4 regions of the Shewanella mesophila genome follow, and region 4 is predicted to be linked to each of the others. Evidence: predicted binding sites of a transcription regulator. Region 4 holds the regulator's gene; each other region holds the start of a gene.
The links. Region 4 encodes sigma-54, which starts transcription at its own class of promoters, with help from an activator protein. Its sites were predicted from a motif close to GTTGGCACGNNNNTNGNNT; they were not measured.
Positions count from the first base shown of each region.

Region 1: K0I73_RS12495 (flagellar hook-length control protein FliK) is a predicted target of sigma-54. The motif match lies at 1,395-1,413, and genes of this name have one in related genera.
Region 2: K0I73_RS03565 (nitric-oxide reductase large subunit) is a predicted target of sigma-54. The motif match lies at 1,309-1,327, and genes of this name have one in related genera.
Region 3: K0I73_RS13560 (YggN family protein) is a predicted target of sigma-54. The motif match lies at 960-978, and genes of this name have one in related genera.

Region 1 covers NZ_CP080421.1:2,827,270-2,829,478, forward strand. The annotation lists gene K0I73_RS12495 (flagellar hook-length control protein FliK) at 1-1,301, opposite strand, end outside; gene fliJ (flagellar export protein FliJ) at 1,488-1,931, opposite strand; gene fliI (flagellar protein export ATPase FliI) at 1,983-2,209, opposite strand, start outside.
Region 2 covers NZ_CP080421.1:785,230-787,438, reverse strand. The annotation lists gene hldE (bifunctional D-glycero-beta-D-manno-heptose-7-phosphate kinase/D-glycero-beta-D-manno-heptose 1-phosphate adenylyltransferase HldE) at 1-76, opposite strand, end outside; gene K0I73_RS03570 (LpxL/LpxP family Kdo(2)-lipid IV(A) lauroyl/palmitoleoyl acyltransferase) at 180-1,106, shown strand; gene K0I73_RS03565 (nitric-oxide reductase large subunit) at 1,375-2,209, shown strand, end outside.
Region 3 covers NZ_CP080421.1:3,054,843-3,057,051, forward strand. The annotation lists gene K0I73_RS13560 (YggN family protein) at 58-885, opposite strand; gene glsB (glutaminase B) at 1,090-2,013, opposite strand; gene K0I73_RS13570 (YggL family protein) at 2,004-2,209, opposite strand, start outside.
Region 4 covers NZ_CP080421.1:615,160-617,368, reverse strand. The annotation lists gene lptB (LPS export ABC transporter ATP-binding protein) at 1-475, shown strand, start outside; gene K0I73_RS02755 (RNA polymerase factor sigma-54) at 604-2,097, shown strand; gene hpf (ribosome hibernation promoting factor) at 2,128-2,209, shown strand, end outside.

The DNA.
Region 1 (2,209 bases), 2.1 Mb from region 4:
TGCACGCCTTGTTTTACCATGGTCAACAGCTGCTGTTGCATAACAGGGGAAAACTTCTGAATCATCTCTTGTATATGTTGGGCAGGCTCGCCATTAGGCTTTATGGAAACTTGGTATTGCGCTGGCGTTTCAGTTCTAATATTGGTCGCAACATTCATCCCTTGATTTGTAGGCTTAGGGTCACTCAATTGGGTTCCTATCGCATCGATACCATCTGCGTCAGCGGCCATAGTAACCGAAAGCTTAGCACTATTAAGATCAACGCCATTAGTCACTGTGTTTGCTTGCGCGGCTTGAGCAGTTTTCCCAGTTTGAGCAAGACTCTGCTCTGGCGATAACGCTGATTTCACAGCCAAATCACTGTTAACATCGCCAAGAATAGCTTTACCTTCAGTCGATGTTCCAAGCACAGATGCGGGATCTCGAGCCTTACTTATTGGCAATACCGGATCACTTGTCACTTTCTCTGCAGCCAAAGGCTTATCAGTAACCGAAGCGTTGATGGCTAAATTGAGATCAATTTGCTCTCTGCCTTTTTCAACTCCAGGAGCCTTCGCATCAAGCTCACTAATCAGCTTATTTGCTTGCTCGATAAGAGATTTCAGCTCTGTAGGCATAGATTTTTGATCGAATCCTTGCAGCGCAAACTTATCTACTTCGACCAACAATGCTTGTAGCATTTGCGGTGGAAGCTCAATCAGTTGGTCCTTGTCTAACCCTGTCTGCTTGACAAGGCTATCAAGTTGAGTTGGTGTTAGCTGATCAATTAAATTTTTATTCGGGAATCTGTTGGTCTCATCATCAAGTGGAACGTCTTCAAGTGGAACGTCATCAGATAGCGATATGCCATCGGTCTCATCGGGCAGCGTGATCTTGATTAAGCCAACTTTGTCACTCGCATACTGTTGTGAAGCGGCCTGCCCTAAATCCTCTTGATCAACTTCAAATTCTGGCTCGATTAGCTCAGCATTGGCCAGCGGCAATTGTCCGCCGTCGGCGGCAACAGACTCATCTTCGGCAAACTGTGCTGCAAGATTTATTTGCGCCAAAACATTGGAAACATCATCACTCTCTTCCTGAGCGTCATCTACTGGTTCATTAGAAATGACATCAAGCTTATCGAGATCACTGCCAGCTTTCTCGTTCGTACTAACTGATCGTTTGGGAGAAGATGCCTCAGCCAAGGCTAAAGAAAAGTCTTTATTTTCAGAGGAGTTAGAATCCGACTTATTTGACTGCACCATTTGCTTTTCGGTACTAGCCTCGACTGTAGGTAACAGTACAGTATTCATTTGTGGCATAAATCCTCCAACACTCAACATGATAATCAATCGATATAATCATGCTCTCAGCGTCAATAATTCGCTATTGCAATAGTCTAGATTCAGAAATAAAAGCAAATAAAGTGCCAACTATGTTGTTAACATGATACTCAAAGAAGATCGCAACAGTGCGACAAGCTGCACCTCAAGGCTAGACTGAAACGATCATCTTCGCTTTCTAAAGAACTGCTGTGAAGCAAACTCGTCTGTTAGCTTCTGCTCCTGTTTTAATTCGACTAATTGACGTTTTACTGCTTTTTTTTCCAGTAGCAATTCCACTGCTTTACGCTTTTGTTGTTTGCCTTGCCAATACTGCTGTCCTTTCAAACGTTGCTTATCAGACTCAGCGACGGCAAACAGTTGCTTAGTAATTGCCTCATCGATTTGACGGATGAACTGATGAAATTGATGATAATTACTGGCGCTAATCACATGACCCTGTTGCTGCTCCATCTGTTTCATGTAATCAAGGCGATATTGCTGCAATGCGGTAAGTTGATCTTGGCATTTCTTGTGGATGAGCTGTGCGGACTTGAGCTGCAGAGCCGCCTGCTCTTCAGCCTCTAAGGCTAACTTAAGCACTGTATCTAATGGGTCATGCTTTGCCATTCAATCCTCTACACTCTCTTTGAAAAAACGAAAATGATACTATGAAGTTGATTATACCTGACACTGAGCACTCAATTGACCGAGCATCTGCGCGCTAGAGTCAAAACTAATGGCATCTTTCATCGTTTGACGTAAAAATGCATTCATTGCCGGTTGTAACCTGATTGCGTTATCGATTCGCGGATCGCTGCCTTGGGTATAAGCACCGATTGAGATGAGATCGCGATTCTGCTGATAAAGAGAATACATCTGCTTGACGCGCCGAGTCGCTTCTAGGT
Region 2 (2,209 bases), 170 kb from region 4:
TCCAATAACGATCTAACATCACGTCACCGACTACGAGAACTTTGGCTTTTTCAAATGCTGGCAGAGAAATCTTCATATTGCGGTTGTCTTTTTTTAAATTAATCCATGATTATACCTAATTTTAGCGATTTTTTGAGTTAGAATAAGCAGTAATTTTCGTTAATAGATCTGAGACGTCCGTGGTCGATAAAGCACAATTCTCCTCACAGTTTTTCCACCCTAAATATTGGCTGATCTGGTTGGGCGTCGGACTGATGCGCCTAACTCAGTTGTTACCACTATCAATGCAGATGTCTTTAGGTAAATGGATAGGACGTTTAGCTAAAACGATTGTAGGCAGTCGTGTGAATACCGCTAAGCGCAATATCGCCCTGTGCTTTCCTCATATGTCCGCTACCGATCAGGCTCAACTGCTAACACGCAATTTTGAAGAGACAGGTAAAGCGATCTTCGATATCGCCAATGCATGGTGGTGGTCAGACGCGAAGGTTCAACGTCATATGACCATAAAGGGTCAGCAACATGTAGAACAAACGATTGCCGATGGCCAAGGGGTCATTTTATTTGCCGTACACTGCCTGCCCCTAGAGATGGGCGCACGGATCTTTGGCCAGTTTCAACCCGGTATTGGGGTCTATCGACCGCACAACAATCCGCTAATGGAATATTTACAGGTCAATGGACGTCTGCGCTCAAATAAAGGCTTAGTACCCAAACGCGATCTACGTCAAATGGTAAGAAGTCTGCGTAATCCAGATGTGATCTGGTATACCGCAGACCAAGATTTCGGCCGCTCTAGCGCTGTGTTTATTCCTTTCTATGATGTTGCAGAAGCGGCCACGATCACTGGGGCAACCACCTTAGCGAGATTAGGTAAAGCTAAGGTGCTTCCTTTCGTGGTTGAGCGTAATGCCGACGATAACGGCTACACCATTGAGATCCTGCCGCCTTTAGAAAACTTCCCTGGCGACAATGAAGTTGAGGATGCGATTCGCGGCAATAAGATCATCGAATCGATAATCGATCGAAATCGTGCCCAATATATGTGGCTACATCGCCGCTTTAAGACCCGCCCTGATCGAGACGACCCGTCACTGTATAAATAGCAGATGACTCATGTTAAAAAGCCAGTATTTCGCTGGCTTTTTGATAACGGCTGTTAGCTCAACACCCTCATTATCAATTCGACACTCCACAAAATGTCAAATAGACACTTTAGTGTACTTATGACATTAACAAGCAATATCATATTGACAACAACAATACGACAACAAAGAAGTAAAACCATATAAAACAATAAATTAAGAAATTGGCACAAACTCTGCTCTATACAAGCTTATTAATACCCCTACTAAATTTGTACAGAGAGGCTTTATGAGCAAACAACGGCTAACGGCAATAGCTTTACTACTAGTGCTAATTGCATCTTTTACTGTATTGCTGAGTATCGGCAGTGAGATATATCGTGAGAAACCCCCAATCCCCACCGCCTTTGTGAATGAACAAGGACAAGCGCTTTACACTCAAGATGATATAGAGCAAGGACAACTGGTCTGGCGCTCAATGGGGGGGCATCAACTCGGATCTATCTGGGGACATGGCTCATATGTCGCGCCAGACTGGACCGCTGACTGGCTCCACAAAGAAGCTCAAGCTTGGCTAGATATCACGGCAAAAAATCGTTATGACATACCATTTAGAGAGCTAAACTCTGAAATTCAAGCAGGATTAGAGCAAGCACTACGCGAAGATATGCGAAAAAATAGTGTGGTCATAACTCCTAACGGCGTCACAACGATTACCTTGTCCGCCACCCGCATAGCAGCGATTGAGCAAGTGGCTCAACACTACATCACATTATTTGGTGATGATCCTGTTCTCTCTACGCTGAGAGAACAGTATGCGATGAAAGAAGGCACGGTTCCTGATTTAGCGAGACGGCAAAAACTCAATGCCTTCCTATTTTGGGGAGCATGGGCAGCCGTTACCGAACGAGCGGGTGAGAATTACACCTACACCAATAACTGGCCCTACGATCCACAGATCGGTAATACACCAACGTCAGATAATATCGTCTGGTCTATTTTAAGTATTGTTACTCTTATCGCAGGTATCGGTGCCTTAGTTTGGCACCATGCAGCAGGTAAGCATGAAGATCTACCTAAGCCAGCGAGTCAAGACCCACTGTTTTTAACTAAACCTACAGCAT
Region 3 (2,209 bases), 1.9 Mb from region 4:
GTAGGGAAGTTGCTGGTTGTTAGGGTCCAACAAAGGGAGAAGTGTTAAAAGATAAAACTATTCAAGCAACTCTTGTTTAGCCACCTTCATTAGTGGGTATTTATCAAGCTGTGGGATCTCCTTGCGCAGCTGTGACTCTAAAACGACTAACTGTTGAAAATTATCACAGAGCTTGTCTGCTCGTTCCTCTAGAGCTGCGGCCTGTTGCTCAATCTGAGCTTCAATATCTTTACCTACATTATCCATTTTAACAGAGAAGGCTTGCATTTTTTCTTCGAAAGAGTCGCCGTCCCCATTCATCATCTCACTGCCTAAGGTCATCATCATGCTGCCAATAGAGCTTTGCACTAACTGCTCCATCTCCTGCTCAAACTCTTTGCCAAAGGTGTCTTCTAAAGATGACTCAGTCGAACCAAGATAAAACCTATCACCATTTTGATAGGCGACAGTATCGATTCTGCTGCCCAAGCGATCCATCATCTCATCAATTTTCGCTCCGGTTGCATCACCAAGCAAAGGCGTTAATGCCATACTGACAGCCGTGGATGCAATGTCGACCGCATCATGGACTAAATCAATCACCTCAGGAAGTTGTTGAGAGACCTCATCGGCATACTGATTTACCAATTTTTGTTGGTTGGCATCTAAATTTACAGCTGCTCCGTCGACGTAAAGCTGACCAAGTTCAATACGATAAACTTCCTTTTTATCTTCGCTAATGATTAGCTTACGAGGTTCAACGGCGACATCATAGTTGAGGCTAACTTCACACTGATTATTGTCATGACCAAAAGAAAGGCTGTGGTCTTTATCACTCGCCCAAGCGGAGCTCGTTGTTGCAAGTACCAAGGCGGTTAATCCCAAAGAAGCGGTTATCTTTTTCATTCCATTCATCCTTATCATTAATTCGTCGTATCGCAATATTGCTCACCATGACAATACGATATTGAATTAGCTAGATACAGATATCATGCCAAAACTTAAATAACCATAAAATTCAATAGGTAGAGGAAGAATGAGGTTAAAAGTGACCCAGCGAGTATTAGCGATATAAACCAGTTGTTGGCAGATATCGCTAACTTTTACAGATTAGAATATCGATCTGCCTAGGGATTGAGATAGCCGCTCTAGTGCAGCGGTACCCGCGAGTGAATTGCCATTCTTATCCAATTCAGGAGACCAAACACAGACACTCATGTCGCCAGGGATCACGGCAATAATTCCACCACCAACCCCACTCTTGCCAGGCATTCCGACCCGATAAGCAAACTCGCCAGCACCGTCATATAACCCAGATGTAGCCAGCAAAGCATTAAGTTTGCGAGTCTGTACTGGAGAAACAATCGCTTCACCAGATAAACTTTGACCACCATTGGCTAAATACAGCATAGCTTTTGACAGGTCGGCGCAGCTCATTCTCATCGCACAATAATGAAAATAGTTCTTTAGCACCCTATCGACATCATTATTGAAATTGCCAAAAGACTTCATCAAGTAGGCTATCGCTGCGTTGCGAGCACTGTGTTCATACTCAGAAGCAGCGACATTCTTATCATATAAAATATGGGGATTGTCACTTAAGTTCCTAACAATCTCGAGCATACGATGTTTAGGAGCCCCTAAGCGGCTTTGTAACAGGTCGGCGATAATCAAGGCGCCAGCATTGATAAAAGGATTCCGTGGAACCCCTCTCTCTAACTCGATTTGCACTAATGAATTGAAAGATTGGCCGGAAGGCTCCTTACCCACACGAGACCATATTTCATACTCTTCGTACAATGTGAGCGCCACTGTGAGACTAAAAACCTTTGAGATACTCTGAATAGAAAAAGGCTCTAAATAATCACCAGCACCAATGGTTGTGCCATCGACGCTAGTGACAGCTATGGCTAACTTTTGTGGATCCACCTTAGCCAAAGCAGGGATGTAATTGGCGACTTTACCTTGACCGAGCAGGGGACGAACTTCTTCTACCACCTGCTCAAGTAGCGCCTTATCTGGTTTTAGTTCCACCAAATATCATACAGCTCGCTAATCTCTACATTGGTAGTTGGTTGTTGTTTCCAGAAAGCGCTAACCGCTTCACGATCTTCTTCGGTACATTTACCTATAGCTTGGGTGGCGATGATGCCTTCCCACTCTTTATGTCCACCACCATGGAAACCGAGCTTACGCACTTCAATCACTTCGGCAATAAACTGATCGACAA
Region 4 (2,209 bases):
ACAAGAAGCGAGTATCTTTAGAAAGCTTTCGGTACGTGACAACATCATGGCAGTACTGCAAACACGAAGAGAACTCAGCAACGATCAACGTGAAGAGCAATTAGAACATCTACTCGAAGAGTTCCACATCACTCATATTCGTGACAGTCAAGGCATGGCACTATCGGGAGGCGAACGTCGCCGAGTTGAAATCGCCAGAGCATTAGCCGCTAATCCTAAGTTTATTTTGCTCGATGAGCCCTTCGCTGGCGTCGATCCTATATCGGTTATCGACATCAAAAAGATCATCGAACAGCTGAAAAATCGCGGACTAGGTGTATTAATCACCGACCATAATGTGCGCGAAACTCTCGATGTTTGTGAGAAAGCTTACATTGTGAGTCATGGCAATTTGATTGCCGAGGGAACTCCTGCTGAAATCTTAGACAACCAGCAAGTACGAGCAGTGTACTTAGGTGAACAATTCAAGCTATAGTTAATCTTATAAGCGATCGGCATAGGTTAAATACCTTGCCGTACATAATTAATATTTGCCTTTAACGACTTAAGGCCACCAACAAAGCTTTCTCATTTTATAATTAGAAACAAGGGAATAGCAGTACGATGAAAGCGTCACTTCAGCTCAAAATGGGTCAGCATTTAACCATGACACCCCAATTACAGCAAGCAATTCGTTTGTTGCAATTGTCGTCATTGGAGCTGCAACAAGAGATCCAGCAGGCATTAGAATCTAACCCGCTTTTAGAGTTAGATGAGGAGCAAGAGGGCGCCGACAACGGCGCTCGAGAAGAGCGCAATGATAACAATGAAACCTACGAGGTCGACTATGAAAACAAGCTACAAGTCGACTCGAGTGAAGATAATTCTGGCTTAGAAACATCCGACGCGCTCACCCAAGATTCCATGCCCGATGAACTCCCAGTTGATACTACATGGGATGAGGTATACACAGCGTCACCTAACTCCAGTTCGGGGGCAATGCGCGACGATGATATGCCTTTTCAAGGGGAAACTAGTGAAGGCTTGTATGAACACCTCGAGTGGCAAAAAAATCTTACTCCCTTTTCTGATAACGACTTAGCCATCGCTACCGCAATTATCGATGCCATCGACGAACGCGGTTACCTCACTCAAACCTGCGACGATATTCTTGAGGCCATGGGCGATCCAGAAATTGAACTGGATGAAATAGAAGCGGTACTAAAGCGCGTCCAACATTTCGATCCTGTTGGCGTTGCAGCGCGAGATCTCAGCGAATGTTTAACTATTCAGCTAGCACAATACGGTAATGATACCCCTCATATTGCCAATGCAAGAATGTTGATTAGCGAACATCTAGATCTTATCGCTGGTAGAGATTTTCGCCTATTGATGCGAAAAACTAAGTTAAAAGAAGACGATTTACGCGATGCTATCTCACTGATACAGACTCTCAATCCACGTCCAGGTTTGGCTATTACTGCCAGCCGAGACGAATATGTTATCCCGGATGTCACCGTGACGAAGAAAAAAGGTCGTTGGGTCGTAGAGCTTAATCCCGATAGTATGCCTAAGATTAATGTAAACCAGCATTATGCCGCAATGGCTCGCAGCACTAAGAGTCAGGCCGATGGACAATTTATTAGAGGTCACCTACAAGAAGCTAAATGGTTCTTGAAAAGTTTAGAGAGTCGCAACGAAACCCTGTTAAAAGTCACTAACTGTATTGTTGATTTTCAACAAGGCTTCTTTGAGTTTGGTGAAGAAGCGATGAAGCCGATGGTGTTAAACGATATTGCTGAAGCCGTTGAAATGCATGAGTCGACCATCTCTCGAGTAACAACGCAAAAGTATATGCACACCCCGAGAGGCATTTTTGAACTAAAATACTTCTTCTCTAGCCATGTGGGAACCGACGATGGCGGAGAGTGCTCTTCTACTGCAATACGAGCATTTATCAAAAAGCTCGTCGCAGCAGAAAACCAGAAGAAGCCGTTAAGCGACAGCAAAATGGCGCAACTTTTGGCAGAACAAGGCATTAAAGTCGCAAGACGGACAATTGCTAAATATCGAGAGGCTATGTTGATACCGCCATCGAACCAACGTAAAAGTTTGTAATCAACAACTGGAAACCGGAGGAGTGAATTTATGCAAATAAACCTTACAGGGCACCACATTGAGATAACCCAATCTCTACGGAACTATGTTGAAGAGAAATTCACAAAGCTTG